DNA from 4 places in the Vibrio mangrovi genome. Region 2 is predicted to be linked to each of the others. Evidence: predicted binding sites of a transcription regulator. Region 2 holds the regulator's gene; each other region holds the start of a gene.
What was found. The regulator CRP, encoded in region 2, controls carbon source genes, mostly activating them, when cyclic AMP is high. The targets are predictions, from matches to a motif close to TGTGANNNNNNTCACA.

Region 1: a site for CRP is predicted at 5,670-5,685, ahead of recB (exodeoxyribonuclease V subunit beta). Genes of this name have one in related genera too.
Region 3: a site for CRP is predicted at 7,008-7,023, ahead of OCU74_RS20280 (ExeM/NucH family extracellular endonuclease). Genes of this name have one in related genera too.
Region 4: a site for CRP is predicted at 6,653-6,668, ahead of rppH (RNA pyrophosphohydrolase). Genes of this name have one in related genera too.

The regions. Positions count from the first base shown of each region.
Region 1 covers NZ_AP024883.1:897,105-905,417, reverse strand. The annotation lists gene recD (exodeoxyribonuclease V subunit alpha) at 1-1,862, opposite strand, end outside; gene recB (exodeoxyribonuclease V subunit beta) at 1,859-5,488, opposite strand; gene recC (exodeoxyribonuclease V subunit gamma) at 5,891-8,313, opposite strand, start outside.
Region 2 covers NZ_AP024883.1:3,249,287-3,257,599, forward strand. The annotation lists gene OCU74_RS14495 (phosphoribulokinase) at 1-810, shown strand, start outside; gene crp (cAMP-activated global transcriptional regulator CRP) at 1,063-1,695, shown strand; gene OCU74_RS14505 (DUF1338 domain-containing protein) at 1,770-2,567, opposite strand; gene astA (arginine N-succinyltransferase) at 2,633-3,655, opposite strand; gene OCU74_RS14515 (aspartate aminotransferase family protein) at 3,748-4,959, opposite strand; gene OCU74_RS14520 (aminodeoxychorismate/anthranilate synthase component II) at 5,213-5,794, opposite strand; gene OCU74_RS14525 (LysR family transcriptional regulator) at 5,928-6,821, opposite strand; gene OCU74_RS14530 (LysE family translocator) at 6,921-7,535, shown strand; gene OCU74_RS14535 (inositol polyphosphate kinase family protein) at 7,681-8,313, shown strand, end outside.
Region 3 covers NZ_AP024884.1:934,597-942,909, reverse strand. The annotation lists gene OCU74_RS20295 (DEAD/DEAH box helicase) at 1-943, shown strand, start outside; one part of gene OCU74_RS20290 (IS3 family transposase) at 930-1,843, opposite strand; one part of gene OCU74_RS20290 (IS3 family transposase) at 1,843-2,080, opposite strand; gene OCU74_RS20285 (aldose 1-epimerase family protein) at 2,673-3,893, opposite strand; gene OCU74_RS20280 (ExeM/NucH family extracellular endonuclease) at 4,186-6,774, opposite strand; gene OCU74_RS20275 (extracellular solute-binding protein) at 7,108-8,304, opposite strand.
Region 4 covers NZ_AP024883.1:2,869,352-2,877,664, reverse strand. The annotation lists gene lysS (lysine--tRNA ligase) at 1-1,513, shown strand, start outside; gene vpsR (cyclic-di-GMP-binding transcriptional regulator VpsR) at 1,868-3,199, shown strand; gene OCU74_RS12670 (DUF1127 domain-containing protein) at 3,778-4,029, shown strand; gene OCU74_RS12665 (NADP(H)-dependent aldo-keto reductase) at 4,131-5,180, opposite strand; gene mutH (DNA mismatch repair endonuclease MutH) at 5,497-6,162, opposite strand; gene rppH (RNA pyrophosphohydrolase) at 6,869-7,387, shown strand; gene ptsP (phosphoenolpyruvate--protein phosphotransferase) at 7,390-8,313, shown strand, end outside.

The sequences.
Region 1 (8,313 bases), 1.3 Mb from region 2:
GCGGTTTCATGCTCGGGAATCCGACTGGGCAGAAAGCCCCGGACTTTACCGTCAAACTGCTCAAAATAAACCTTCAGCCGCTCATCCTGTGGATCCCGCATACAGATCCCGATATCTCCATTATATAAGCCAAGATGGTGATCATTACGGCTAATCATGACTGGCCGCCCTTCGTACCATTGTTCATCATCTTTACGAATTAACTGATGACGGCTTAAAGCACGTTCAATTCTCTGGTTCACACCCGTAACACCAAAATCACCCTCTCTGACCGCACACAGCAACCGGCAACGATGAAATAAGTGCAGGACATATTCCGCTTTTTTCTCAGGGCTCATCTCATCAGGTTCTGAGGTATAACGGGCAATGGCGTCCAGATAACCGGCATACTCACTGACCAGTGTCTGTAGCATCTGGTGATAACTATCACTGTCAAGCGCATGGATCTGTACATCATGATGAGTCTGCTGGCATACCTGAAGTAGTTGGGAGATATCACCAGAATTCACTGCTTTTGCCAGTTGACCAATACCGGATCGGCTGTGAAAGCGATAACTTTTCTGAAGCAGACATAAACTGTCAGCCAGTGACGGAACCTCAGCATGAGACGGCAGTACATCAAAGCGGTATCCGGTCAACCGTTCCAGTTGTATTATCTGAGCCCGGCTATACCCTGCCGACTGAAAAGAACAGATATCACCTAAAACCGCACCGGCCTCAACAGATGCAAGCTGATCTTTGTCTCCCAGTAGAACCAAACGGGCATGTTCGGGTAAAGCCGTCAGCAGTTTATACATCATCGGTAAATCGATCATTGAAGCCTCATCGACAACCAATAAATCAACATGCAGCGGATTTCCCTGATGGTGGCGGAACTCTGCACTATTCGGAATCGCCCCCAGTAAACGGTGTAACGTACTTGCCTGAGTCGGTATCTGTGCTTTCATCTCTGGCGAAACAGACAGTCGCTCAACAGCCTGACCAATAGACTCTGTCAGACGGGCTGCGGCTTTTCCGGTTGGCGCAACCAGCTTGATTACCGGTTGCTGTGCAGTTGCAGAACTTTGCTTCATCAGGGCTGCCAGTAGTTTCGCCACTGTGGTTGTTTTTCCGGTTCCCGGACCACCGGAGATCACCGCAAAACGTCGGCTCAATGCAATTGCAGCAGCCACTTTCTGCCAGTTCAGACAGACCGATTCAGGTACAAGAACATCCAGAGCAGATAAATCAGAGTCAGCCGATACCTGATGTAACAATTCATCAATTGCAGGCCAGTCCAGCTCAGATTCCCGGACAATATCAAGATGCTCACAAACCAGACGCTGTTTTTCCCCCAGCGAAGAAACCTGTTGCAATGCCTGAAATAATGCATCATATGGCCGGGGAAACAGCTGATTCAGTGTTTGAAACAAGTGCTCTGTTTGCTCCGTATCAATCGGCACCGGAGATGAAAGCGCCTGTAACCGAAAAGCCAACTGACTTTCATAGTGCCAGTAACGTTGCAGATAAAGACGTTCTCCGTCAAAGATGAGCGGCAGGTAACTTCCCGGTTCTCCGATCAATGGACAATGCCGGATAACCGTTAACCAATCGAGATTTTCTATGCTGCTTCTGACCGGATGAATATCAGCGACAGCATGTCCGAACAGCAGAAGCGAATGCTGAACATGACCGTCCTGACCAACCAATGGAACACAGATATGTCCACGGCCAAGCTCATAGCTGACCAGAGCTGCTAACCAGGCTACAGCATCCTGATCCTGTGGGCATTGCCGGGAAATAAAACGGGCAAACTGCTGATCCAGCGGACGAATTACCCGTTTTTCAGATAAAGAGCTAAGGGATTGAGCCAGCACAGTCATAGATCTAACTCCATCTGTCCCTCATGGGTTGATCGCATCGCGTCTTCCTCTCCGGTAAAAAATCGGTCCAGAGCCGTGATCAGTTCAAAGTCAGGGCGATGGGAAAAAATACCCGACGGCGTCTGTCCATCCACACCACGGAGAAAAATATAATACACGCCACCGAAGTGCTGCTCATAGGAATAATCTGTAATCCGGCTGGCAAGAAAACGGTGCAGTGCCAGCGAATAAATCTGATACTGGAAGTCATAACGGTGCTCGACCATCGCGGCTTTCAGACGGGCTGGTGTATAATCTTCACACTGATGTCCCAGATGATTCGATTTCCAGTCCAGCACATAATACTGGCCCTGATATTCAAACACGAGATCGATAAAACCTTTCAGCATCCCTTTGACCTGCGCAAAGTTCAGATCTCCGGCCTGAGCGGATAAGGAATCATACCGCTTCAGAATACGGTTCAACATCGGTGCACGCAGTTTATCAACCGGCAACAGAAACTCCATTTCCACTAAACGCTGGCGCTCAGGGATCTGACCAAGCCGCAATTTTTTCCCATCCAGCGGTGTCTGCAAAACATGGTTCAGCATCTGTTGCAAGACCGGCAGCCAGGAGTCAGAGACAGCGGCAGTTTCCATCAACACTTGTATAATCTGGGTATTGGCGTCGCTTTCCGGAGATTCAGTGAATTCAATCTGTTCAAACAGACTATGTAAAAATGTACCGGCTGTTGCCCCTTTCGGAAAAGTGAAAATCGTCTGCTCTTCCGGGTCAAAAGCATATTCATCCGCTTCACCAGCCGAGTCCAGATCAAATCCCGGAACTTCCCGTGTCGCATCCAGAAACTCATGATGGCCCGACTGCTTCACCAGGTTGGAGTAGCTGGTCATCCTCCACAATCGTTCGATCGGATGAATTTTCTGTCTGGCTGATAATTCAGGCGATGGCACATCAGAAAGTGACAGCGGCGAATCAGGAATCGGTGGCGGCGCCTCCATTACCGTTTGTCCATGTTCATCCAGCAGAGATTCTATCCCCTGACGCAGCAAAGCCGCATCTCCTGGTTCACCCTGCTGTAATAAATATCCCATCGCACATAAATGAGCACCAGTCGATCCTTTCACCGAACGGCCCTTCAACGGAGCAATTCCAACATAACACCCGAAAACGGAACGGGTCAGAGCCACATACAGCAGGCGCAGATCTTCGGCCAGACGCTCTTTTTCTGCCATAGAAAGCGCTTCTTCCCGACGAGCCATGTCCAGAACAATACGATCATGCGTCTCATCGTAATAACGGGCTTCTTTTGTCTCACGGAAACTCATCACAAAAGGGAGGAAAACCAGATCATATTCCAGCCCTTTCGACTTATGAATCGTCACAATCTGGACCAGATTTTTCTCCGATTCCAGACGCTGGATCGATGCCTCCGGGCTGCTACCCAGATTCACATCCATGATCGACTGGGTCAGCCAGCGCAATAGCCCGTGATCACTGTCGATCTCAGCACCGGCCTGCTGCAACAGTTCCCCCAGATGCAGATAATCCGTCAGAAGCCGTTCTCCGCCTTTACTCATCAGCCAGCGTTCGGCAAGGTGCCGCTGATAGAGAACGGCCCGCAACATAGGGAGAATACCCCGTTCAAACCAGATTTTCCGGTATTCCCTGAATTCCTGAACCACACTTTCCCATAAGGATTCATTGATATTGAGAGCATCAAGATAGTGAATATCCAGACCGAACAATGGAGAAGCCAGCGCTGCCCGCAAAGGACGCTCCTGATCGGGCATCAGAACGGCCTGTAATAACCGTTGGATATCGACAGCAATGTCACTGCCGAACACACTATCCCGGTTAGAAAGATAGACACTGGCGATTCCCTGACGGGCCAGCGCTTCTTTCACCAGACGTCCTTCATTACCCGTTCTGACCAATACTGCAATATGTCCGGCCTGAATTACTCTTTCTTCATCTCCGGAGCAAAGTATTCCTTCTCCCTGATCGGCAGCCTGTAAGATTGTCTGAATCCGGGCTGCCGTTGCATCAGCCATCATCTGGTAATAATCAGCTTTTGTCATGATGGCATCCGGTTCATCATCGTCCGGCCACCAGTAAGTCATGGCCGGTTGATCTTTCTGATACAACTGCCAGCGCCGCTCTTTGGCATGAGGTGGTGATGACACCGGGAAAAAGGGAATATCCTGATCGTAAAGAAAAGGGCTCTCAGAGGATGAAAACAGCCGGTTAACCGCTTCGATCATCGATTGGCCGGAACGCCAGTTCGTCGCCAGAGTGAAATGAGAACGAACCTGATGCCGGGCCTTGATATAGGTAAATATATCTGCCCCCCGGAAAGCATAAATCGCCTGTTTTGGATCGCCGATCATCAGCAGACCACACTCAGGGTGTTGTGCATAAATGTTGCTGAAAATATGGTATTGCAGCGGATCAGTATCCTGAAATTCATCGATCATTGCCACCGGGTACAATGTCCGGATCCGCAGAGCCAACTGACCGGTTGTATCCACATCTAATGCTGATGAAAGGTGAGAAAGTAAGTCATCGAACGACAGCCAGTGCTGTTCCTGTTTTGACTTCACCAACAGACTGCGACATGTCTCGATCGCATGTGCTTTCAAAGGTGCCTCAATAGAAACCGGCATAGCCAGAAACTCATCTATTTCCTGAAACAACGGATGTTCCGGTGGCGTTCCTTGCGGCGTTTTCTCATACAAAGCTTGCTGAGAGAAACGGAGCAGTTGTTCTGGTATTTCGTAACTTTCTGTCGCCGTTTCAGCCCACAAAGAGACCTGTTCTATCCATTGCGGCAAAGATTTTTTGGTGTAACTGCGCTTATTCACATCCGAACCGGTAATACATCCGGCAATGTCAGGCTTAAATTTTAACCACTGTGTTTTCAACTGCACAATACGTTGCAGGTTATCCTGATGAAGCTGTTCAAGGCTGGCGTCCATCGCTCTGACGGAAAGATAGGGTGCATGGCCACTCAGATAAGTCGCAATCTGCGCCAGCAAATCTGCCGGCGTCGGCCATAAACGCCGGACTTCGGCCGCTAACTCAACCGGTAACGGATAGAACTGACGACGCCAGTAGTCAGCAACAACCTGCGCTTTCAGACGACTTTCATCGGTGATGAATTCATGATGAAAACGGCTGCCCGACTCAAAAGCATTCTGCACCAGCATTCGCTGACAAAAACCGTGAATGGTATAAATTGCCGCAGTGTCCATCTCTCTTTCAGCCTGCAGCAAAACATCGGCCGCCGCTGCATGATCCGGGATTTCATCCAGAAACAACTGTAGAAGCGAATCATCACTATGACTGCGGGCAAATGCCAGCCGGGCTTCATGAATCCGTTCCCGGATCCGTCCTTTCAGCTCAGCAGTCGCCGCTTCGGTAAATGTCACCACAAGAATCTGATCAACCCGCAACGCACTGCTGTGGCGGCTCTGTTCATCACCATGTCCCAGCAACAAACGTAAATACAGGCCGGCAATGGTAAATGTTTTCCCGGTTCCGGCAGATGCTTCAATCAAACGCGCCCCATGCAGAGGGAAAGACATCGGTTCCAACGGAATCATGGCATCAGAGGTTGTGTGACTCATACCCGTCCTTTCAAAGAATTACAGTTCATCGCAAATGCAGCCGATTCCAAATATCAGACTTCTACGCCGTGAGCTAAGATACTCAGAATTCTGCATATTTGAGATTACCTGAACATAGAATGTGATCTAAACAATAGAATTGAAAGAAATCCATTCATGTCCCTTATACCAGACAAGAGAGTGAGATCTGACTCACGGTTAACTAACTCTTTCATCATTAATATCCGCACCATATTCGGGCAAGATACTTATCAGCACAAATGTTTATCCAAGTAAAATGCCCAATGACCGAATAATGGTCCCTCTGACCTGTGGCCGTACAGAAAACACCCTACACAAAATAACGATTTCCTGGCGGCCACCCACTTTCCTGAGCAATTTCATTACATCTCTGCAGCCAGGTTATACATCAGTATATTCTTTGATCCAGAGTCTGGGAGCTTGCAGTATCAGTGCTGTATGAAGGCGAACATCCTGACTCAGTTTGTCTGACCACAGAGGCCAGATTCTGCCGATATAAGCATTCTGCCCTTCTCCGCCAACCGCACTGAAATCGCTGCCGACAAAAGCTTCTCTCATTTTCTTATCCGCTTTATCCTGATCTTCATGCCATTCTCCCTGACGATTGAAGCCCGCTTCAATACCTGCCAGTGCAGTTCGTGGGAAATAAGCTAAAGGATAATTCATTCCCTGAATGTATAAGCGTACTAACTCATCCAGACAGGACTGAGCCTGCGCTTGCTCTATCGGCGGATAAAACAGATGGCGGACTCCGGCTTTCTGCTCATAACCAATCACATGAGTCGGGCACGATTCACCAGCTACAGCCATCACCAGATGGTCCAGCCAGGCAGACAGATAATCCTGCGCCCGGATTCTGCCAACCCGGTAACGAACCAGACCCGCAGCAAAACAGTTTGTCACCCATCCGAGCAACTGAATCGGCTGTCCGGCACCCAAAACTTCAGTCCGGATATTAATCTCCCGATCAGGCTGTGGCTGGCAGCAAAGCCCGGCAATCACATCAACCAGCGCAATGGCCTGTTCATAATTCTGCCGGAACTCCAGTTCACCGAAAGCGCCGACTGGCAACAATCCCTGCGCCCGCTTCGCTCTGACAAAGTGCTCAATCTGCTGTTCTTCTGCGTTCTGATCCAGAGCAGGACTATTCTGTCCACGCACTTCGAGCAGGGTTTCAACCAGTTCATCCAGCAATTGATAACGCTCCAGTCCACTCAGTGAAAAAGGTTCTTCATCATGGACAGAGACCAACTCATTTTCAAACCAGACCCGCAAGCGCCGGTTGAAAAAATACTGAACAGGCAAACGCCAGAAACGCTGTAATTCGACAAAATCCAGTTCCAGAGGAAATGTCACATCATCGAGAAAATCCGGTAGCCGGGAAGATTCTGTTATCTGAGGCTGGGGCTCAGGAGCTGCACCGGAAGCAACTGGTAACCACTCCCGGGCATAACTGCCGTGCCCGGAAGAGAATGCATCAGGACTGTACGGCACCATCGGATGGGAAAAGGTAAGTTGCCGGATCAGACGATCACCGGAGTCATCACAGGCCAGCTCCGCATCCCCATCCAGACAATAATTCTGATGACAATATTCCACCAGCTCACTTACCAGAACGGAAGGTAAACTGATGCTATTATCCTGAACCGAGCGCCCGACATAACTGATATAAAGCCGTTCTCTGGCAGATAACAGAGCTTCCAGAAACAGATAACGGTCATCATCTCTGCGTGACCGATCGCCGGGACGGGATTGTTCCGTCATTAAATCAAATCCTTCCGCCGGGACACTGCGGGGATAAACCCCATCATTCATCCCCAGCAGACAGACAATCCGGAAGGGAATCGAACGCATCGGCATCAGGGTACAGAAGTTAACCTGCCCGGCCAGAAAACGCTGGCTGACCCGGGCATTCGACAGCTGTCCGGAAAGATAATGATATAAAATATCCGGAGCGATCGGCGCGTCATAACGGGCATCCTGTAACTGCTCCTGTAAGTGGGTCAGCGTATCGCGAATCTGTTGAAAACTGACTTCTTCTTCCACCGAAACCGCGAAAAAATCATCTAACAGGTCATTCAGTAATACCCGCCATTCAGCTACCGGTAAGGTCTGATTCAGTTTCTCACGATAATCACGAATTCTGCTGATAAAGGCCGCCAGCTTTCCGGCCAGCTCTGCATCCAGCCCCTGAATTTCGTTATAAGGTGCAACACTGCGGTTATCCAGTTCCAGCAGCATCGCCGTATCAGACATGGCATAGCCTGCCAGCATCCGTTCGATACCAAACTCCCAGGTATTTTGCCGGGTCTTCGGCAAACCAAACTCCCCGGCCGTCTGCTCATTCAGCCCCCAGCGAATACCGGACGCTTCAACCCAACTTTTTGCCTGTAAAAAATCAGCATCGTTCATTTCAAAACGGGCCAGCATCGTCGGCGTTTCCAGCAGTTCTAACAGTTCCGAAGCCAGACAACGGGAACGGGGCAATTGCAGCAGGCGCATGAATGCCTGTAAAACCGGGGTTTCCTGATCAGCGGTTCGATCCGAGATCGAAAAAGGAATATAGCGCTCTGTGGATGCATTGCCGAATACTGCTTCAATTGCCGGACTATAGGTATTGATGTCCGCAACCATAACGATCACATCCCGGGGTTTGAGATCCGGGATATCATCAAATAATGCCAGCAGTTCATCATGCAGAACTTCCACTTCTCTCAATGGGCTATGACACTGATGAATTGACAGGGAGTTATCATCCGGACGAACCGCCTGCTTATGCGTACTGGACGTCAGGATCTGATCAT
Region 2 (8,313 bases):
ACCTCCGAAGCCTTCCGCAAAATGTTTAACATGATGCGAATCAAGCCAGCCTGGGTTGAAGGTGACAGTTTTCACCGCTTTACCCGGCCGGAAATGGACGTAGAAATTCGTAAGGCCAGGGAGCAGGGCCGCCATATCAGTTATTTCGGCCCTCAGGCAAATGACTTTCCTGCACTGGAAGAGTTTTTCCGGGAATATGGTCGTTCCGGGACAGGAAAAATTCGCCGTTATCTGCATACATTTGATGAAGCAGTTCCTTATAATCAGATGCCGGGAACATTTACTCCCTGGCAGGATCTGCCCAACGATACCAATGTCCTCTTTTATGAAGGGTTACATGGCGGTGTTGTTGATGGAGAGACAAATGTCCCTCAGCATGTTGATTTTCTGATAGGCATGGTACCGATTGTCAATCTGGAATGGATTCAGAAATATGTCCGGGATACCCGGGATCGGGGACACTCCAGAGAAGCGGTGATGGATTCGATTGTCCGTTCAATGGATGACTACCTGAATTATATTACTCCTCAATTTTCCCGGACACATATCAACTTTCAGCGGGTTCCGACGGTTGATACCTCGAATCCTCTGAGCGCCAAGGGGATTCCGAGCCTGGATGAAAGTTTTGTCGTCATTCGTCTGCGTGGGATTAAAAAGGTCGATTTCCCTTATCTTTTGGCGATGATTGACGGTTCGTTTATGTCACGACATAACACCATTGTCGTACCGGGAGGAAAAATGAGTTTTGCAATGGAATTGATCGTTCGTCCAATCCTTCAGCAGTTGATTGAAACAGGGAAAATTGGTTAACAAACGATTCAATGGGACAGAATTTGGTGCTTTTAGTTCCTATACCGTGACAATGAGCACATTTTTGCGTACAAAATCACGGTCATGACACGATTAAAGTCAAGAAATTGTGTAAGAAAAAGGATACTATTTGAAACCGAAACAGAAGACAACTTGCAGGCTTTCTCAAGTGCTTTTATGCTAAGTATTCAGTTCGAGCTTCGCTAAAACATGGAAAGCAGCAAGCATACCCTGCAGAGGAAGAGAGATATTATGGTTCTAGGTAAACCTCAAACCGATCCAACATTAGAGTGGTTTCTTTCACATTGTCACATTCATAAATACCCGTCGAAAAGTACGCTGATTCATGCAGGCGAAAAAGCGGAAACGCTTTATTACATCGTGAAGGGTTCCGTTGCTGTTCTGATAAAGGATGAAGAAGGAAAAGAGATGATCCTTTCTTACCTCAATCAGGGTGACTTTATCGGTGAACTTGGTTTATTCGAAGAAGGTCAGGAACGAACAGCCTGGGTCAGAGCAAAATCTCCCTGTGAAGTTGCAGAAATTTCCTTCAAGAAATTCCGTCAGTTGATTCAGGTAAACCCGGATATTCTGATGCGTCTGGCAGGACAAATGGCAAGCCGCCTTCAGGTAACCAGCCAGAAAGTTGGCGATTTGGCCTTCCTGGATGTTACTGGACGTATTGCACAGACATTACTGAATCTGGCAAAACAACCTGATGCAATGACGCACCCGGATGGAATGCAGATTAAGATTACCCGTCAGGAGATCGGTCAAATCGTTGGCTGCTCCCGTGAAACCGTTGGCCGCATTTTGAAGATGCTCGAAGAGCAAAACCTTATTTCAGCCCACGGAAAAACAATCGTGGTATACGGTACACGATAATTTCTTCCCTGATCCAATAAGTAGAAAGCCATCCTCGGATGGCTTTTTTATTACTGATATCCCTTCAATATGATTCACCGCTGATGATGTGTACTTTCAAAGATTTTGTCGGCTGATGCTTCAACGAATCCGGGATACAACATCCCATTTGCCATCGGATAACGTTTGGCAAATTCATAGAACCCACCGGGAACCAACAGTTCCGCTTCATCAAATTCAACGACAACCCGATCTGCCATCGTGGATGACTGCTCCAGAAAAAGTTCCGGCGATCCCTTCACTTCACCCCCGGCTGCGTTTATGACAAAACCATGCTGATGCAGGTAAGCATTCACTTCAGCCACCTGATTGAATCGAGACAGTTGATTCACACTGACAGTGAAATGATTGGCTCCGTATCCGTGCGCAGCAACCCAGGCAGCATACTCACTTTCTTCTGCCAGCAGATAATACTGTTCCAGTGAAATGGGCCATAAACGTCCGCCATAAAGAAAATCGACGTCCGTAACCATATCAGGCTTCACATGAGACACCAGACTTCGGACAATCTTCTGCAATGCTTCAGAGCAACGGTTTACTTCCAGTTCACTGATAAAAACTTTGGGTAATTTAGGATTAGGATGCTCAAAATGCTGTGCTCGCAGCATCTTCTGTTCAAACTGGTAATGTCCTTTGGCTATGTATCCCAGACGAAGAAATGGCTGAGCGACAATTTCAAGACCAACCTGTGGCAGATTAAAGGTACGCAATGCAATATGGTCATTGATCAGCGGCTCATTCTCCTGAAGTAGTTCATGAACCCGCCATGCTGACGGGCAAAGTCTGGTTGTATAATCTTGCCATAATGCAGTAAACAGTGAGTCCGGCGTCATAAGCGCCTCCTTCTCTATCAACAATGACGGGCTTCACCGGGCACCGTCTGCCATCTCTGAATATTTCAGGAGATCAGCAGAAAACGGACCCGATCACCAGACTGGATCAACAAAGCCCGGGCAACTTCAGGCGTGACGATCACAGTCTCAGATTCCAGGCGAAAATCAACCTCAGCAATTGTTGCCCGGAAAAATTCAAATGAGGTATTACTAAGCATTATTTTTTGGCGGCCCTTATGTGCTGCAACTTTGACGGTTGCAGAGACCGAATGCCTCACCGACTCAATATGCCGTAAATCACACTCAACTGTCGGACCGGCATCAAAAATATCGACATAATTCCGGCAGGTAAAACCTTCTTCTTCCAATAATTTTAAAGCCGGTTTCGTTTTTTCATGGACCTGTCCGATAACAGCCTGTGCTTCTGGAGTCAGTAAATTAATATAAATCGGCAGCTTAGGCATCAGTTCCGCAATAAACCCTTTATGTCCCGAACCGGTTAAATAATCTGCCAGAGAAAAATCGATAGAAAAAAAGTGTTCCTGAAGCCACTTCCAGAAAGGAGAGTTTCCCTGTTCGTCAGAAACACCACGCATTTCAGCAATAATGGTCTGGGCAAAACGCTCCCGGTGCTCAGCCAGCATCAGAAAACGGCATTTTGACATCAGACGTCCGTTGAGTCCGACACGAAACTCAGGCAAAAGAAACAGTGTGCACAGCTCTGAACACCCGGTATAGTTATTGCCAAGCGTCAGTAACTTCACAATCTTGTTGACTCCCAGACGACGGGAAGAATGAAGAATCGTACTGATATGATAAGAATAAGAAGGCGCATCCCAGCCAACATAAGCTTCGATAGCGGTTGTACCGGCAATCCGGCCACTTTCTGTATCCACGCCGACCATCAGATAACTTTCATCTGTCGGAGCCTGAATACCGGTTTTAGCGAAACTCGCTTCAGAATGTTCAATACGATGAGACAGTAATGCCTCATTCACGGGCAGTGATGTAAATCCATAACCTGATTCTATTGCACAATGATAGAGTGCATTATAGTCAGCCATTGCAATGGGACGAACCACAAGCATGGATGTCTCTCCCTGAAAATCTGCATCCGAAATGAACGCAGTCTGACTATAAGCATAGCTCAGGATCGCCCAGATCCTGAGCTAAAATGTCACTAAGTTAATGATGCAATAGCTTTTTCCAGTCTCTGCAAACCTTCATGGATATCTGTATCATCAATAATCAGCGAAGGTGTGAAGCGGACAACATTCGCTCCGGCAACCAAGACCAGCACGCCCTCTTTTCCTGCCGCCTGCAATATTTCCCGGGATCGTCCTTGCCAGGCTTCAGTCAGTACGGCGCCCAGTAGCAGGCCTTTACCACGAATTTCGCTGAATATCGGATATTTAGCATTGATCTGTTGCAATCCATCACGGAACAACTGCTCTTTCTCTTTTACCCCCTGAAGCACCTGAGGCTGAGATGTGATATCAACGACAGCTTCTGCCACAGCACAGGCCAGAGGATTCCCGCCATAGGTTGAGCCATGGACACCAACCTTAAAGTGAGATGCAATTTCCGTGGTGGTTAACATCGCCCCAATCGGGAAACCGCCACCCAAAGATTTCGCGGTACTTAGTATATCCGGAGTCACTCCCGTTCCCTGATAAGCATAAAAGTCACCGGTGCGACCATTACCGGTCTGGACTTCATCAAAGATAAGTAACGCATTGTGCTCATCACACAACTCTCTGACCGCCTGAATGAATTCAGGTGTCGGAGAAATGATACCGCCTTCTCCCTGTAACGGCTCCATCATTACCGCACAGGTCCGCTCTGAAATCTGAGCTTTGAATGCTCCCAGATCGTTATAAGGAAGATGCACAACATCTGACGGCTTCGGTCCGAAGCCATCGGAGTAGGACGACTGTCCTCCAACGGTCACGGTAAAAAACGTCCGCCCATGGAATCCCTGTTCAAATGCAATAATTTCAGATTTTTCCGGGCCATAATTATCTGCGGCCCAACGACGGGCCAGCTTCAGTGCAGCCTCGTTAGCCTCAGCCCCGGAGTTGGCGAAAAAGACTTTTTCTGCAAAACTCAGTTCCGTTAATTTCTTTGCCAGACGCAAGGCTGGTTCATTGGTCATCACATTACTCAGATGCCAGACTTTCTGAGCCTGCTCTGTCAGAGCCTGAACCATTGCCGGATGGCAATGTCCCAGGCAACTGACTGCGATGCCTCCGGCAAAATCGATATATTCTTTCTCTGCCTGATCCCACAGCCGGGAACCTTTTCCCCGTACCGGAATCACTTCCATCGGACTGTAACAAGGTACCATGACCTCATCGAACTGTGCCCGATCGACTTTACTTTCTATAGCCATTGACGCATTCCCCTTTTCGTTCACGAGCTTACAACCGACAAATACCAGTATCCACCATTATAGATGATCGGTTCATTCTGACAGTTTACGGATGCTCTTAATATACCGTTCGACCGGTGTCAGTAACCGACACCATCGTCAATGACACTGTTCAGAACATTCTGCATTATTGATTCTATATGACTATTTATGCAATAAAAATGATTTTTATTGCATTTTAGATAATTTTTCGGGAAAGGTGTTTAGCGACAGGCTACGAGCGGCGCAAAAAATTAGCCAGCAGTTCATGTCCCTGCTCTGTTTTGATCGATTCGGGATGGAACTGAACGGCATCAATAGGCAGCGTACGATGCTGATAGCCCATGATCTCATCGATACCGCCATCTGAGGTTTCTGTCCAGGCCGTGACTTCAAAGCAATCCGGTAAGCTCTGCTTTTCAACAACCAGAGAATGATAGCGGGTAACGGTCAGCGGGTCGTTCAGCCCGTGAAATAACCCCTGATGAGTATGGCGAACCGGAGAAGTCTTGCCATGCATTACCTGTCTTGCCCGGACAACATTCGCACCGAACGCCTGAGCAATGGCCTGATGGCCAAGGCAAACCCCCAGCAACGGCAACTGACCGGCAAAATGTCTGACTGCTTCCAGAGAAATTCCGGCTTCATTCGGCGTACATGGCCCCGGAGATATTACCAGATGGGAAGGATTCAGCGCTGCAATACCGGGAATATCGATCTGATCATTACGGATAACTTTTACGTCAGTACCCAATTCACAGAAGTACTGATACAGGTTGTAAGTAAACGAGTCATAATTATCAATAATGAGTAACATGAAAATTCCGCGCCAAACTACTGCTGAAAGTCAGGCCGCTATTGTGCAGGATAGTGCCAATAAATCAAGAATGAACATCCATCGTCTTAGGTGCTATTTGTAAAAATACTGAGAACCAAAAGACAAGTGGAGATCATGGTGCAAGATAACCCTCAGCTTCTTCTACCGGACAACAGAGCGACATTTGATCAGTGAGCCATGCAATCAGTTCTGATTCAGCCTGACTGTCAGAGTCGGGAAGCTGCAATACCACATATCGGTGCCCGGAACGTAAAAATCCGTAAGGTGCTATCAAGCGCCCCTTTTTCAGTTCATCAACAATCAACGGATAAGAACTCATTGCAATCCCTAACCCATCAGCTGCCGCCTGAAGCGAAAAATAGAAATGCTCAAAATGCTGATCCTGACCAAAGGAGTGCAGATTTCTCTGGTTATCACGCGACAACCAGTCATCCCATGCATGAGGACGGGTTCGGGTATGCAAACGCTTCATCCGCTCCGGACTTTGACTGTTTTGCCGCCAGTAATCAACAGTACAGACCGGCCCGATCCACTCATCCACCAGCACAGTTCTCCGATAATCACGATCGATGACAAAATCATCCCGACGAATAGCCAGCGATAACCCGGAACGTCCCAGTCTGACTGGTCCACCGGCCGTCGACAAGCGTACATCAATTCCGGTTTCCCGGAAAAAACCATCCAGCCGCGGCATTAGCCAGCGCATCGTCAGCGTGGGCTCACAAGAGATTTCCAGCACTGAAGGATCCTGTTGTTGCAGACGCTCTTTCCCTTCTTCTAAAGCCTGAAATGCCACATCCGTATACTGTTTCAGCAAACGTCCGGCCTGAGTCAGCACCATCTGCCGCCCCTGCCGCTCAAACAACTGCTGACCGGTATATTGTTCCAGCACCTTGATCTGCTTGCTGACCGCACCATGCGTCAGACACAGAACTTCAGCAGCCTGAGTAAAACTGACTGACTGTGCCGCTACATGGAAAATATGAAACGATTTCAGATGTCTCATGTGTGAATTTATCTCACATATTGATGGAATTCATTTCGATTATAAATGATTCATAAATGCATACAATAACAGACCTCACTTCATGGATTCGGAGAGATTATGACAACACTGACATTGGCTTTACTCGGATTATTAATCGTCATCAGCCCCGGAGCTGACTTCGCTCTGGTGCTGAAAAACAGTCTGGTCTACGGTCGCCGGGCCGGTATTCATACGGCTTTGGGAATCGGTCTGGCGATTGGCGTTCATATCAGCTATTCACTGCTTGGGATCAGTTACCTGATTTCACAGAGTCAGTGGTTATTCACAGTCATCCGTTATGCCGGTGCTGCCTATTTGATCTATCTGGGAATCAAAGGACTATGCGAAAAAACTCCAGAGCCAAAATCCACGCCCCATCTTCAGGCGGCAGTGGTCACTCAACCCCGGACATTTATGCAGGGCTTTTTCTGTAATGCGCTGAATCCTAAAACAATGCTGTTTTTCCTGAGTATTTTCAGTCAGATCCTAGGCACCAATGACCCACATCATCAGGAAGCACTTCTCTATGGTTTCTATCTCATGGCGTTACACGGAATATGGTTCTGCCTGCTGGCACTGTTTGTCACCACAGAAAAACTGCAACAGATACTCCGGGCGATTACCCGGCCAGTTCAGCATATGTGCAGCCTCGGACTCATCAGCTTCGGAGCATTGCTGGCGCTACGTAGCTAACGCCACCGTTTCTGATGCTGACAATTCATTCAGCTATTTATTCATAGGGATGCCCGTAATTAATTGGATATTTTGGGAACACTCTCACAGAATCAAACACATATATTGTATGGTTTGAATAGAAGGTGGATATCAAAAGACGCATATGAGTATTTCAACAGTCAACCATGCAAAGCCGACTGGTATACGGCCAGAAGATGTTACCCGGAATAATAAACAGCACTCCATTGAAGACATTGCCTGGCAAAAAATCAGACACAGCTTTTGCAGTACTGAAAAGAAAGCAGCAGTAGCATGTCTGCATGACATCATGTACAACACGGAGAACATAAGTGTAAACGGCAAGCTCATTGCATTTGAACGATTGCAGAGAATGGCGGGAGAAGGGCATAAGTCCAGATTTCAGTCTGAGATTTCCGCAACAAAAGACCCACATAAACACCAGCTGACGCTCAGGTTAGATGACATGGTGATTCTCTCAGGTGAATACAAAAAACACGGAGAACCCAGTTTTAAGATTGCAGCCGGACATAAACTGGATTTCAGCTATGATCAGGGGGCTTTGTATAAGATTGTGTCTGATACCGAACTCAAAGGATATAATGTCATACCTGAAGGTAAAGAGTATCATTCGTCAGGATTGTCAAAGGCAGAGACAATCCCGGAAGGCCTGAGAACACCAAAGCCCGGAGAAACAGTCATCCGGATGAATCCTGTCGGAGCCGGGATTAAGCATACCGAGAATGTTGGCTATTATGATTTTAAGCTCGGCAGAAAA
Region 3 (8,313 bases), on a different replicon from region 2:
TTTTGCCAGCCCGGAATTTAAGGCTTTTAATGGTCAGCAGCCTACTCGGTTTTTACCGTGGCCTTTGGGAAAGCAAGCCATCATTGATCCTTCTGCTCATGTTGGTGATTTATATGAGAGTATGTGGCAGGCCGATGTGTCCCCAACAAATGGTGCAAAGTTAACACTAGACTGGATTTCTGGTACAGAATTGAGAGCCTTAGAAGGCAGTTTGCCTAGTTTAACCGCCGGAATGCTAAACGAAATGTTTAGGAATTTAGTCTGGGCTATGCAAGGGCTTTCATCAATTATAATGTCAGCAACAGATTCTAGAGTACCCGTTCTTAACAGACCGCTAGCTCTTAGGAATGACGAACAACTTTTAAACCAATTACGTCAATTACCAAGGGCAATTCGCCGATTAAGTTACAGAATTAGCGAAGGGTTGCCTGACGATATTCTTTGGATGACATCTTTATCTAAAATTGAAAATGTACAAAATTTTAGATTAAGTCGTATAGAAATACTTGCCTTACGAAATCTTGGCTATCATTCGCCTGAGCAATTAATGCTTGGAACGCCAGAAGCCGATCTAGCTCGTTTAACGGCATTTCAAAAAGTAAAGCCAACCCCACATAATAAGGCGAATTGGTTGCGAGATGCGTGTCGTGATTGGAAGGTAAGCCAAAGACAAAAGGCATCCGAAAGACAAATTGAAAGAGCAAGCCGGTATTCATTAAATCAGCTATTTCATAATTATTATGACAAAAGGGGCGGTGAGTTTGAGGTTGCGTTCGAAGAGTTGTTAACAACTCTTGGCATTCAGTTTGAAAAGCTGGACGACAAAACCAAGACTGGTGCGCCTGATTACCTCTTGAAATTACTTAATTCTCCAGAAATTGTTTTGGAATTGAAGTCAAAACAAGGCGATAAAATGAATAGCCACCGAGTCAGTAGACACTAGTTAGTCTTCTCTCATATTGCTTCTCATACTCTACAGGTGACAATTGATTATTGGAACCATGCCTGCGCTTCACGTTGTAGAACATCTCTATGTATTCAAAGATATCCATGCGAGCATCTCCCCGTGTGGAGTAGATTTTGCGTTTGATTCTTTCTCTTTTCAGTAGCTGGAAAAAGCTTTCTGCCACAGCATTATCGTGACAATTACCTCGACGGCTCATACTGGCTTCTAGTCCATGTTGCTTTAAGAACTTGTTCCAGTCGTGACTTGTATACTGGCTACCTTGATCGGAATGTACAAGTACCTTTTGGATTGGAGAACGTCGCCATATAGCCATTAAAAGCGCATCCAAAACCAACTCTTTAGTTATTCGACTTTTCATCGACCAGCCAATCACTCTTCTAGAAAAAAGATCAACAACAACGGCAAGATACAACCAACCTTCATGTGTTTTTATATAGGTAATATCGGTTACCCATGATTGATTTGGAGCCGTTGGATTGAACTCTCTGGCTAATTTGTTTGCCGAAATGACATGCTCAGTACCTGCTTTAGCTCTGGGTTTACGATATCCGCGTTGTGACTGTAAGCCTTCTCGCTTCATCAAGCGATACACTTGATTGATCCCACAGGATTCACCTTCATCTCGTAGGTCACTGTATATCTTTCGATAGCCATAAACCCCGCCTGATTCCAACCAAAACTGTTTGATAAGCCCGAGAAGATATTTACGCCGTTTCTCTTGTTTGCTGTCAGGGTGTTTTAACCAGGCATAATAACCACTGGGATGAACCCCAAGGATTTTACACATCCGTCGAACAGGCCAAATAGACTGATTGGCTTTGATGAAGGCGTACCTCAGTCGGACTGGCTTGCGAAGTACACCGCGGCTTTTTTTAGTATATCCCGCTCTTCGGTGACTCTTTGCAGTTCTTTTCGAAGCCTGCGAATTTCGGCACTTTCATCAGATTGAGCTTGGTGTTGGGAGGAGTCGGGACCGTAGCGCTTCACCCAAGCATAAAGGCTGTGGGTAGTCGTCCCTAAGCGGTTGGCAACATCAGCCACACTATGACCTTTTTCCGTGACCTGTTTTACCGCTTCAATTTTAAATTCTTCTGGATATCTTTTGCTGCTCATAAGCACCTCTCTGTTAGTCATTTTGTCTAACTAAAAGGTGTCTATCAAGTCGGTGGCTATTCAAACTGGTTGATTATAATAGCTCGACCGAGGTTTTGGCTGCTTCTGAAATTCACGGTTACGGGCATACCTTTTGCTCTACATTATGTCACCCAGGCGTAGATCCTAGTGTACCGTCGGTAATTATTGCTTGTGGACGACTAAGTGTTGTAGAAAGCCATGATTTAGGTGAAGCACTGCTTCGTGTGGGAATGGGGGTTTTAACGCAAGAACAGTTGTGGCAATGGTTAACCACACCCGGTCAGGCGTTAACTGATGATATTCCATTCAGGGATTATAGTAATTAGTGTAGTGGTCAATAAAATCCGGATACATTTTTAGCGAGACTGTTTATTATTCTGTGTCACGCCCACTTTTATAAATCCAGGTATGGGGTGAGTCGGCCTTCAAAGTGGATACTGAGCTGAGACAGCGTCAGATTCCAGTTTTGCACGCAGGTGGATTTTCCTTGTATGAATACCACATTTCTCCAGCTCGTCCCCTCAATCCACACAAACACCATACGATTGAGGGGACAAGCAAGATCCCGCTTTTAGTGAACTTTCGTTAAATCAACCAGTGGTTTTTTAACCTGCTTGACGGGCGTGTTGCCCTGAATGTCGGCCACGGTTGCCAGTGCCTGATTCACTTCTTTGATATTGCGCAGCACTGTGTAAGTGACGTCAAAATGTCTGGAAGCGCCGGGTTCGATTTTTGGTACCAGTCCCAGTGGGTGTTGATACTTGGTGTTGTAGGCGTAGCTGGTTCCCGGTTCGATACCAGTGACATAACCCTGTTGCAGCGTGTCGGTGTTTTTCCAGATGGTCAGTACCGGTAGTTGTTTGATGTTATAGCCGACGGAAACGCCCTGATTACCGGCTTGGTTATGTAGGACGGCGAGCGTATTGCCCTGTTTGTCTCCGATCGGTTTCAGGTTATAAACCATCTCATCATATCCCTTGGTCGGGCCGAGATAAGTTTGCCAGTCTTGCAGACCTTTTTTCGCGTAATCGTTAAACGGTGAAATTTCGCTGGCTGCGGCGGTAATTTTTGCGCCTTTTTCCAGTATCGGACGACCAAAATTGGAGTGATAAATGATTTGATACTCGTCTTCGTAATCGGCTTTGTTGGTTAACGTGTCATGGACGGCAAACTGATTGCTGCCGGGAGTGACTGAAAACGAAGTAAGCGTGACCAGTTCTGCTTTTTTAAAGGTTCTTTCAGAGACTTCACCTTGAACCGTAATGGTATAAGGTTCCTTATCATCAATGGTGATTTTGACTGTTGAAGCCGGGGTATTCTGAAGACGGCCATGCAGACTGAGCAGTTGCCCGTTATCATCGACACCCGGGTGTCCGGTCCATTCATAACCACAGCGAACCATCATCTCATTGAAACCATCCAGCCAGCCCAGACCGTTGCGGCTTTCCAGATCGATAAAGGCCGGATTGACGATTTCTTTGACCGGAGAATCCCAGCCGAGAATCCGTTTCCCGTCTCTTTTGACATTAAATATTCCCATGCCACGGGTCGGAACTAAGGTAATTTCCAGCTCTCCGTTATTGATGATCAGTGTTTCGACTCCGGCTTGCTTACCACCGTGTAACTGACGTTTTTCGATAGAGAACGGTTGTTGAATACCCAGATCTTTATTGGTGACTTTCCACGCACCGACATCAATATTGGTTGTGGCATCGGTCAGCACGAATTCTGCGGCATTAACCAGACCGGGGGCAGCGATGATGAGGGCGGCGACGAGTGGTTTAATCTTCATGACGTTTGATCCTTGGTTATTGGTTTCATTGTTATTGTGTTGAACTACAGCTTATTGTTACTGAGTTATGGTTTACTGAATCGATTCAGCTAATAACATACAAACTCAGAATTCAGGATCAAATGCAAATCAGTGAAGGTGTGACCAAATTCTTATGTTTGACAGAATGCTGACCAATTTCTGATTGATGAATCACGTTCAGCAATTGAGGAATAATTGTGCGGTTTGGGGGAAAGAGAGTGAGTCGGTTTGCAGTATCAGGGGACTGATTGTCCCCTGATTTTCGGTGTGATTATGCTTTACGTCTGATTGCCAGTAGTCCGAATAAGGAAACCAGCAACATACCGCCGACAGAACCACCCATTTCCAGTTCCAGTACGGCTGGATCGTGGTCTGAAGCACGATATTGATCGTGGTATCTGGGCAGATCACCTTTATATTTGTTTGTGTAGTCAAACAGCGGTGATTCAGCCGCGTTGATATGCCAGTCTGTTGCATCGACAACATACGTTTTCAGGCTCGGGCTAATCAGAATATGGTCTAAAGAACCAACCTCATCATTGTACGAGTAGCTCCAGTTGTCCGGATGGATCATATTCAGAGCACTGAGATAACCATATCCGTGCGTGATGTCGGCACCCTGATCACCAAACTGAGTTTCTCCGTTGATGACGGTGTTTCTTGCCGCATGGATGGTTTTTCCGTATTTCTCCGGTGTGTAGTCGGTCAGAACCAACAGTGGATCTTCTTTACCATAGGCATTCAGATCGCCGAGGATAACCTGATGTCCGGGGATCTCTTTTAACGCTTCTCCCAAAGCTACGGCAGCAGCGACCCGGAAGTTTTCACATGATCCCTGGAAATCCGCATCCTGCTGGCCTTGTCCGCCATCTGCAACAGCGGCAGCATCTTCCCAGCAGGTTGAGCCTTTGGATTTAAAGTGGTTCACAGCAACAGTAAGCTCTTGCTCTTTTCCTGAGTTGGCGCGGACTTTAAAGGTCGGTGCCAGTGTTTCCCGCTGGTAGTTCTTACCGTCTTCAATCATATTGCCGTCTTTATCAAACACTTCCGGTGCCTGCTGGGATGGCATGTGAATAACACGTGGCGTTGCCAGTGTGACAGCCTGACTACGATAGATGATGCCGGTGGTAATTGCATCGGTGCCAACGGTATCACGGGCATCGATTTCACCATCCTGATTGCTATCGATGGCAACATAGTGGTAGCGGTTTTCCGGTTCGGCAATATTCAGGTTGAGCTGTTCAACCAACTGATGAATCGCGCCGCCATCACCGAAGCCGTTATTTTCAATTTCCATCAGACCAATAATGTCGGCATCCAGTTTCAGGATGGCACGTACAATTTTTTCCTGCTGGATTTCAAACTCAGCGTCACTTTTGGCACCACGATTACTTCCATAAGGATTTGCATCGCCACCAAACGGTGAATTGAAATAGTTCAGCACGTTAAAGGTCGCAATACGCAGGTTACCTTGCTGTAATTGTGGTGCTGACTGGCGGGGTGAGTTGTGAACAAAGTTATCCTGAGTCAGAGTGTTGGTCATAATCAGACGATAATCACCGTAACTGTAGGTCAGAACACCTTCGGCACCGCTGAGAGTGTCATTGACCCGGATATAATCTTCGGTAGAACCATCCTGATCAATGTCGCTGCGGCCGAATTGAGGATAGTAAGGGATGGCACCATTATCTGCGACTTGGTCCGACTCAATAAACAGACGGTGCTGTGCGTTTTCTTCACTTTGCTGTCTGGCCTGTTCGGAACCTGCGGCAAAATTCTGGTTCGGCTGGGTATTCAGGCGGCCCTGAGCCAGTACCATATTGTTGCGTCTGGCGTCATAGTCGTAACTGAATGTCCGGGTGACCCGCATATCCAGATTCTGTGGCAGATTGACCAGCATGCCTTCGTAGCGTTCCAGCGTCTGGGCAAAATTGTCATCAGACTCGAGAGGGACAATGTCGGTTGCCTGTGGCGCAGCCTGCTCTCCGAGCTTAACCCATTGACGGTTGTCGGCCAGCAGTTCGGTCAGATTATAATATTCACTGACTTTTCCTTTGGCACAGACGACATCTCCGGGCTGTAAGTCAGAAGCTGACTGACCAGTATAAATAAAGAGACCTTCAGATGTATTGTCGTTGTAGTCATTCTCCAGCGCCTGAAGGTAGAATCCTTTGGTCAGCCCGGTTGTGACTGCGCTGACGACACCCTGAACCGCGTATTCGCCGTCGGTTGTATTGGCTGAGCCGCTGAGAAGCGGAGAACGGCTGCCTTCGCCCTGAATTTCCTGAATCGGTGTAAAGGATTCACCTTCACAGGTAAATGTTGAAACCGTACTGTCCAGAGAACCGAGCCCGTCAATATTATTGGCCGCAGCGGTTGTCCATTGCGCAGCAATATAGGTGGATGACGGCGTGAGGCTGTCAGCCAGCCGGGATAAGGTCACATCTTTGGCAAAATAACTGCCGCCCATTGCACCGATCACGTCATGTTCGGAACCGTTTAACAGCAGAGCAATCGGATCGTTACCGTTAAAGTTCACGACGGTATTGTCGGTTTCATTGCTCAGGGCCAGAATTTCACTACTGGCCTGACTATTGGCAATCACAAATACGCCGTGAGCCGGAATTGTCCGCCCATCAAGAGGAAGCTGGTTTTCCCACGCTCCGCTGCCGTTGGTTGATTTTGCCAGAGCATAGCCGTCCAGAGAAACCGATGCATCTCCGGTATTGGCAATCTCGATAGCTTTGTTTAATCCTGAGCCTTCAACATATTGTGAAAGAATAATATCGGCATGTGCCGATAGTGAAAGTGTGCTTCCGATGACTATCGAAAGATATGATAACGAAGATTTTAATTTCATTTTGTGACCACCTGACGTTGCCTTCCATTGTCATATGAGATTTATAAAACAGATTGATAAATGGTCAGAACCGGCAATGATTTATCGGAACTGACGATTACTTATCAAACCGATAGCTAATTTATTAAACAGATAACTATTTATTTAACAGATAGCTATTTATTTATCAGATAACTATTCCGTGGCTTAGTTTTACTTTTTAATATGAAACTAAAAATACATTTCAATGAATTTGAGATTTATGTCGCATAACTAGCATCAATAAGTTGATATTAGTCACGTTTTATATGCAACAAAAAATGCTTTCTATCGGAGGGAATCAAGAAAGAGATGTCATGGTGTTGATGATTTCACTGGTAGTGGAAACCCGTAACCTTTGTTGTGCTCTATAGCTGCTTCAATATTATCGACGGCATAATCCAGAGCAATCTGAGGGTCTTCGCCGTCCAGTATGGCGTTGATTGCTTTTTTGTAACTGGAGGAAATCACCGCATAGGCAGGAGTTTCCGGTCTGACTTTGGCAAAACGGGCCGAGAATTCGTAGAAAATACGCCATTTCCCATTCGGGGCAAAATCCTGAGTCAACGAAGTAGCAGCAGGAAGTGTCGGAATAGCATTTGCTGAAATCGAGACAGTGGCTATTTCTTTGGTGGAAACCATATGGGTCAGGAAAGCTTTTGCTCCTTCGGGATACGGGCAGTCTGTTGTGACTGCCCATTGCCAGGAACCACCACCGATGACTGGGCCATGACCAAAATCCGGCACGGGCAGAATCGCGAGATCATCACCTAATACCCGCTCGAATTCTCCGACAGCCCAGGAACCATGATACTGAATCGCAACTCTGCCGGTGAGCAGCCCTTTATCATCGGCTGGATGACGCTCAATGTAGTGATTCGTAACCAGTGAATAGAGCCAGTGACCGAATTCAATTGCTTTGGGTGAGTTGAGAATACCGTTGACTTCAACATAGTTATTACGGTTGATGAGATCGGCTCCCCAGGACAGCATCATTGGCGATAAAGCATACGGAAGCCATTCAGTCATGTCGTTACTCCGGATATCGAATGGATATTGATAGGTTCTGGTGGCTTTGATTTTATCCAGAACTTCCATGAATTCGTCTTTGCTCCATGGATGTGTCAGGGTTGGTGTGCGAACCCCAATTTTTTTGAGCAGCGACTTGCGGGTAAACAGTGCCAGAGCAGCGTCAAATTGTCCGACAGAATAGGTTTTTCCCTGATAGGTTCCCTTGCCTGATGAATTCAATGCGTCGAGAATTCGGGCATCGATCAGGCCGTCCAGCGGACGCAGAAACTGATTCCAGGCAAAGTTGGGCACCAGTGGTTGATCGAGGTCGATGACGCAAGGGAGTTGTTCTGCTTTTGCTGCCGCAGTGATGAGTTGGGTATAGGAGGCTTCCGGGATGTTCTCCTGAACAATTTTCCATCGATGCTGCGATTGATTGAACCGCTCAACAGCCATTGCAGAAGCCTTCATTTCCCGAATATTGGCTAAATGGCGCCACATTGTGATCTC
Region 4 (8,313 bases), 380 kb from region 2:
CGAAACAGTTCAAGAAAATAACAGACAAGAAGAAAATAAGCTCATTGCGGAACGACGCGGTAAGTTAGACTACATCCGTCAGGATTGTAAGGCAAACGGTCATCCGAATGACTTTCGCCGTGACAGTCTGGCAGGTGATTTGCAGCAAGAATTCGGTGAAAAGACTAAAGAAGAACTCGAAGCATTGAATCATGTGGTTGCTATTGCCGGACGTATCATGGCAAAGCGTGGCCCGTTTTTGGTGATTCAGGAAACTTCCGGCCGTATTCAGGCATATGCCAGTAAAGATGTACAGAAAGAACTGAAAGCGAAGTATCAGGGGCTGGATATCGGTGACATTATCGGTGTAAAAGGTGCGCTGCATAAATCAGGTAAAGGCGATCTGTATGTCAATATGGAATCTTATCAACTCCTGACGAAGGCGCTACGCCCGCTGCCGGAGAAATTCCATGGTCTGACTGATCAGGAAATGCGTTATCGTCAGCGTTATGTTGATCTGATCATGAATGAAGATTCCCGTCAGGCATTTTTGATCCGCTCAAAGCTGGTTAGTGCTATCCGTAACTTTATGACTTCGAAAGGTTATATTGAAGTTGAAACACCAATGATGCAGAGCATCCCCGGTGGTGCGACGGCGCGTCCGTTCATTACCCATCACAATGCGCTGGATCTTGAAATGTATCTGCGGATTGCTCCGGAGCTTTATCTGAAACGTCTGGTTGTCGGTGGTTTTGACCGGGTGTTTGAAATCAACCGTAACTTCAGAAACGAAGGTTTGTCACCACGGCATAACCCTGAATTCACGATGATGGAGTTTTATCAGGCTTATTCCGATTATAACGATTTGATGGATCTGACCGAAGAAATGCTGAGCACTGTTGCTCAGGAAGTTCTGGGTTCAACCTCAATGCCTTATGGTGATGAGCTGGTTGAGTTCGGTGGCAGTTATCCACGGATGAGCATGTTAGAGGCGATCAAGCACTATAACCCTGAGCATGATGACATTCAGAGTCTGGATTACGACAAAGTTCAGGATCGTGATCTGATGATTTCTATTGCTAAATCACTGCATATTGAAGTGGAATCTTTCTGGACTTGTGGTCAATTGCTTGAAGAGATCTTTGGTGAAACGGCCGAGCCAAAACTCATTCAGCCAACTTTCATTACCGGCTACCCGGCGGATATCTCTCCACTGGCTCGTCGTAATGATGAAAATCCGTTTATTACAGATCGTTTTGAATTCTTTATCGGTGGACGGGAAGTTGCGAATGGCTTCTCGGAGCTGAACGATGCCGAAGATCAGGATGCCCGCTTTAAAGCGCAGGTTGAAGCAAAAGATGCCGGTGATGATGAAGCTATGTTCTATGATGCGGATTACATTACTGCACTGGAGCATGGTTTGCCACCGACTGCCGGGCAGGGGATTGGTATTGATCGTCTGGCAATGTTGTTCACCAATTCTCACACGATTCGAGATGTGATTTTATTCCCGGCAATGCGCCCTCAGAGTTAAGTACTTCACGTCAGTGTGATGAATTAATACGATAAAAACAGTCTAAGCCTTTCCTTCGGGAAAGGCTTTGTTTTATCGGAAAGAGAAGGTAGGATGGTTAGACCAGTGTGTAATTTATATTTAATAGGAGGAGCTTCTGGGGGAAAAATATATTTGAGTGGTTGTCATCGGATAAGAAAGGTGGGTCATAGTATTTTATCGCTTTGGTTCTTTTTATGTAAATTTTTATGTTAGTCTCATAATTAAGAATATGCGTTTTTTAATTCGCATTTACGGTAGCGTAATTATTAATAATCAATACTATAGAAGCCCCCAAATTACATAACAATATGAATAAATGATAAGGAATAGTTCATGGGTAATCAGTTCCGTATGGACTCTGTACCAGGTTCTCTTATCGTGGTTGGTGGCACGTATGAACCATGGCTTTCGGTATTAGAACAAGTTGGTTGGCGGTGTTCTCAGGTAGGTGATTTAAGAAAGGCTGATGTCCTGTTTGATGAGACTGGTCCTTGTATCGGAATTGTCGATTTAAGTCACGATGAGTTCAGTTTAAATGGGGTAGCGAACTTAGTAAGTAGTCACAGGCAAGTTCGTTGGCTTGCGTTTATTCGTGAGTCTCAGTTAAGTTCAGATACGATATGTCAGTTTATTGTAAACTTCTGCATTGATTTCTTTACTGCACCAATCCCGGATGCGCAGTTACTCAGTACCATCGGGCACCAGCTCGGTATGCTGAAACTTGAGAAAAAAGTGTGGCCTCATTATGGTCTGAACGATAATTTTGGTTTGATTGGTGAATCGGTCCCGATGAAGCGATTACGGGATCAGATTAAGCGGATTGGACCGACAGATGTCAGTATATTAATTCATGGGGAGAGCGGCTCCGGGAAAGAGGTTGTAGCCAAGGCCGTTCATAATACTTCTTCCCGTTCAAAGAAGCCGTTTATTTCCGTAAATTGCCGGGCAATGTCCGAAAAACGTTTCGCGATGGAACTATTTGGCATTGGTGCCGATGATGATTTTGTTTCGATTCTGGAAAAAGCCGATGGTGGCACGGTTCTTTTAAACGATATTCTATCTATTACAAAAGATCAGCAGTTGAATTTGCTACGTTTTTTTCAGGAAGGAACTGTTGAAACATCGAAAGGGTTTCAGAAAGTTGATATCCGGATTCTGGCAGCAAATGCAACGGATATAGAGAAGGCCTTGATTGATGGTGACTTCAATGATGAGCTGTATCACTACATCAATGTTCTGCGGATTAATGTACCCAGTTTAAAAGAGCGTGTTGCTGATATCCCGTTGATCGCCCGCCACTATCTGCAACAATTTTCAAAAGAATATAATGCTCAGGCCCGAGGATTTACGGAGGATGCGCTGAAGATGCTTTCCCGTTATCACTGGCCGGGTAATATTCGTGAGTTGATCAATCAAATTAAGCGTATGGTGTTGATGTCTGATACCGTCATGCTTGGTGAGAGTAATCTGGATTTGCCGAAATTCGGGGATGGGAAATTAAGTCTGAAAAGTATCCGTGAACGTTCTGAAAGAGAGGCGTTGATGTTGGTTCTTGAGTCTAATTCCGGTCAAATTACTCAGGCAGCTAAAGAGTTGGGTATATCAAGAGCGACAATGTATCGTTTGTTGAATAAGCATAATTTAATTTCGGAAGAGATGAATTAATTATATTGTGACTGTTTTATTTCAGCAAAGTAGTATGATGCTGTCTGAAAAGCCTTATTGATTGTAATAAGGCTTTTTTATATATCATTTTTTATTTTATATTTATGGTCATATGATTAAATATAGTGTTAGTGAATTGTTTCAAGAAAATAATTGATTTTAGTTGAATGTCGTATGGTTGCATTATTACTTGTTAATTATTGAATTAATCTATCTTTTTAAAGATTATCAATCGATTATTTATTGATTTATTCGTTTGTTTTCATAAAATTGTTCTCGTGGCTTCGGTCATAAACCTTTCAACTGGATTGTAATTACTAAAGGAGACGCACTATGAAATCTGTATTCTATGTTATTTCTGTGTGTGCGTCTGTATCTCATCCTATTTCTGATTCACAGGCAACAGCCATTATCGGTATGTTCCGTCAAATGAAACGAGATATTTTTAGTTAATCAATCCGTAAGCTTTTTTATTAGGCTGCGGAAATATGGCAGCTTAATAAGTCAAAGAATCCAATTTTATTCTGTTAAGTGTAGCCAGGTTTCCTCCAGCCAATGATTCTCAAGGAGATACCGCTATGCGTCATTCAATTTATTTATCACTAGCAGCATTGCTTATTCGTGCCGATTTACGTCGTGAAGAACGGGCGTGGAGAAGAAAAGTTCGCCGGAGTGCTTATGATATTCCGTGGGATAATCCTCATCTGCTACGTGATATCGGTCTGGAAGCTGATGGTCGGCCTATTGGTCGTTCGATGAATGAAGATCAGCGTGTGACACGTCGTATTCATTTGATCCGCCAGTTAATGTCATTGCGAATACCGACGTAACCAGACAGGCCAGAAGGAGCTTCTGCTCCTTCTGGCCCTCACATATCAAGCCTCATGCAAGGTACTCAGAATGAGGCGCAGGGGCATTAAAAAAGTAAAAATTACGGACAAGGATTAGAGTAGGTCGTGGCGATGTCATTGATTTTACCAATTAACTCATCCGACAATGTGATATCAATACTATCGATGTTGCTTTTTAATTGAGCTAACGTGGTTGCGCCGATGATGTTGGAACCGACAAAAGGACGCTGGTTTACGAAAGCCAGCGCCATTTGAGCCGGGTCCAGATCATAATCCCGGGCAAGCTGAATATAAGCCTCGGTTGCCTTGATTCCCTGAGGTGTAAAGTAGCGCTTAAAGCGTTCGAAACGTGTACAGCGGGCACCTTCAGGTCTGGCACCGTCAAGGTATTTCCCACTCAGAATTCCAAAAGCGAGAGGTGAATAAGCCAACAGTTTTACACCTTCGAAGTGGCTGATTTCTGAGAGACCGATTTCGAAGCTGCGATTCAGCAGATTATAAGGGTTCTGAATGGTAACGATACGCGGTAAATCGTGTTTTTCTGCCAGACGGAGATAGGTCATTACTCCCCAGGGCGTTTCATTGGAGACACCGATGTAGCGAATTTTACCGGCCCGGACCAGATCGGTCATGGCTTCCAGTGTTTCGATCAGAGTGACTTCTTCTTTTTCCGGCAGTTCCGGGTAGTTCAGAGTACCGAAACAGTTTGTCTGGCGTTGCGGCCAGTGTAGCTGGTACAAATCGATATAATCTGTTTTCAGCCGGGCAAGACTACTATCGATAGCCTGATGGATATTGCGATGATCCAGTGCCATATTTTCCCGGATCTGAAGTGGATTTCTCGGTCCGGCGGTGACTGGCCCGGCAACTTTGGTTGCCAGAACTACTTTTTCCCGTTTGCCTGATTTTTCCAGCCACTGACCAATAAATTCTTCTGTTTTTCCCTGAGATTCCGGCTTGGGAGGAATGGGATATACTTCTGCCGTATCAATAAAATTGACTCCCCGCTCAAGGGCGTAGTCAAGCTGGCTACAAGCGTCATCAAGCGTATTTTGTTCGCCGAAGGTCATGGTACCAAGACAGATTTTACTGACTTCCAATGTTGAGTGAGGCAGCTTTGTATAGTGCATATAACTTCCTTTTGGTCGAAAAACTAATGATTAGGCAGTTCTGACTGCACATTTCTTAGTTAAATTTGAGCTTTATAGATCGATCCAAGTAACCTCAAGATGCAGGATCCAGAGTGACGGAGGCCACTTGGGTATATGCTTGGTCTTTCACTATAAGCGAAATTCCTACTGAAAAGGAAACAGAAATTTTACTGTCGGTATACCATAGGTCTATGGGCTTCTGTGGTTGAATTTATTCAATCCGGATGAAGCTTAAAGAAAAGGATGATGCCCCATTGTCATCACTGGAGTGATGATGAATGAACTGAAGTTGTGATTAAATAAAATGATGTGCCAGGATTTGTGCCGTAAATTGAGTCCGGAGATAAAAACCTCTGGGCAAGGTACGAATAATTTTACCGCTTGCGCCATAAGCCTCGGTTTTTACCCTGCCATTAGCAGCTTTGGGGCGAAGCTGAAGGACTTCACCATGTTTGGCAGTAATCTGTTCTATCCGGCCTAACACAATGAACTCCATCAATTCTTCCCAGTCATTTTTGAGTTGTAACTCTTCTTCTGGTGACGGACTCCACAGCAGAGGAGCACCGACTTTTCGGTCAGAAACCGGAATATCCCGTTCACCTTCAACCGGGATCCAGAGAACCCGCGAAAGTTTGTTCCTGACATGACTGCTTTCCCAGGTCAGGCCATGGACACCGGTTAGTGGAGCGACAGAAACAAAGGTGGTTTCCAACGGTTTCCCTGTATAGCTGATCGGGATACTTTTTAGTTCAATTCCTAACTGTTCAAAATCTTGCTGAGGTTTACTGCCGGCTGTTGCCCCCAGATGCCATTCAAGAAGTTGTCCTACCCAGCCTTTGTCTCTCTTCAGATCCGCAGGTACCTGCATATGAGCGGTTTTCGCCAGTTCAGCAAAACTCAGCCCGGCAATCTCCCAGGCTCTTTCAAGTAGTTCACTTTCTGTTTTTGGTTCTGGTTTCATTAGGGCGTGTTGATCTGCTCTGGCTAAATGCACGATAAACTGCTGCAAAAAACATCACGAAAGATCAACACTCACTAGGCGGGGCAGACATTCATGTGTATATAAGCAACACTTCAGGATGTAATTTTCATTAGTTTACCAGATGAAGTGAGAGCAGGTCATTGTTTGTCTGAAAGATCGGAGCGCAGAGCATTTCCTCAACTTATCCACAATTTTTTATATAAGTTCGTGACAGGTGTTAAATCATGGATGAATACACAGGGGTTTAGAGAGAATAATTTGCAATTTTTTTAACGAATTATCCAGAATGATGTGGATAAAGATAGTGGTGGTTGATCTTTGTTCGATGTGAATGGGGATTTGATCTTTGTAGATCTTTGAGAGATTAGTGAAAGCGATGGATTTAATTTAACTATTTGATTAATAATAAATAATAAAATTTTGTTGTTTGAGTTTTAAAAAGCTTGTTGGGAGATGTTGCTCTGAAAATTGTGAGTAATATATCACTTTTTCACATAGTTACTCACAGAAAAGGTGAATAAGATCGAACAAATTTGTTATCCCATGTTGATAAGTTGCTGTATCGACCTGCTGATATCCGATTTAATCCACGGATTATTTTTGTCTTTCTTGTCAATGGATATTTGCTACATTCGGGGATCTATGAAAAAATCGGGAGAAGTTAAATTTTATTAGAGGTTTGCCAGTGATCGATGGCGATGGTTATCGGCTGAATGTCGGTATTGTAATCTGCAACAACCATGGTCAGGTATTCTGGGCGAAACGATACGGACAACACTCTTGGCAATTTCCTCAGGGAGGAATTGATCATGGTGAGACTCCGGAACAGGCGATGTTCAGGGAGTTATACGAAGAGGTTGGTTTAACAAAAAAGGATGTGAAGGTCATTGCATCCAGTCGTCATTGGCTGAAGTATAAACTTCCCAAACGATTGGTTCGCTGGGATTCTCAACCTGTCTGTATTGGTCAAAAACAGAAATGGTTTCTCCTGCGTTTAGAGAGTCATGAGTCTAAAATTAATATGCAGCGTGGAGTAACCCCTGAGTTTGATGGTTGGCGTTGGGTGAGTTATTGGTATCCGGTAAGGCAGGTTGTTTCATTTAAGCGCGATGTTTATCGGCGGGTAATGAAAGAGTTTGCTTCCGTTGCGATGCCATTTAAAGCACGGAAGATGAAAGGTAAACGCAAAGGGAAAAGAGGATAAACATGCTCTCTCAGCTTCGGGAAATTGTTGAACGGGTTTCAAAAGTGGAAGATGTTCATCAGGCTTTTGACGTCCTAGTGAAAGAAACCTGTGAGGCAATGAATACCGAATGTTGCACGATTTATCTGGCCAATGAAGAAAAGCAACGCCTTGAACTGATTGCGACTCAGGGGCTGAAATTTAAAGGTAACAAGATTCACATCGGTTTTGATGAAGGGTTAGTCGGTTTAGTGAAACGTTCTGCTGAGCCGATTAATCTGGCCGAAGCATCAAAACATCCTCACTTTAAATATTTCCGGCAATTGGGTGAAGAGGTATACCAGAGCTTTTTAGGTACGCCGATTATTCATCGTAAGAAAGTGCTGGGGGTTTTGGTTGTCCAACAGCGTTCTCCCCGTCAGTTCAGCGAAATCGAAGAATCATTTATTGTCACCTTGTCGGCTCAGTTGGCTGTGCTGGTTGCACATGCTCAGTCTCAGGGATTGTGGTCGCTTTCAAAACAGCAATCTGTAGTTCGTGGCATCGGCGCATCGCCTGGTGTTGCTATCGGTGAATTCTGGTGGGATAACTCCCAGCCTGAGCTGGAAAATGTTTTGCCTGCTTCTACGCTGGATATAAAGAAAGAGCAGGAGTGGTTATCGAGGGCAGTTGAAAATGCGCTGAGTGATTTTCGACGGATGCGCAAGAAGCTCGATGGCGATATTCATAAAGAAACTCTGGCGATTTTTGACCTGTTTACCCATTTACTCAATGATCCGATGCTGCGTAAGGATCTGAAGGAGCAAATTCAGAAAGGTGACCGGGCTGACTGGGCATTACGTCAGGTTGTCGAATCATATGTTGAACGTTTTTCCGGAATGTCCGATGTTTACCTGCGGGAGAGAGCTCAGGATCTCCGGGAACTTGGCCAGAGAATGCTGTATTTC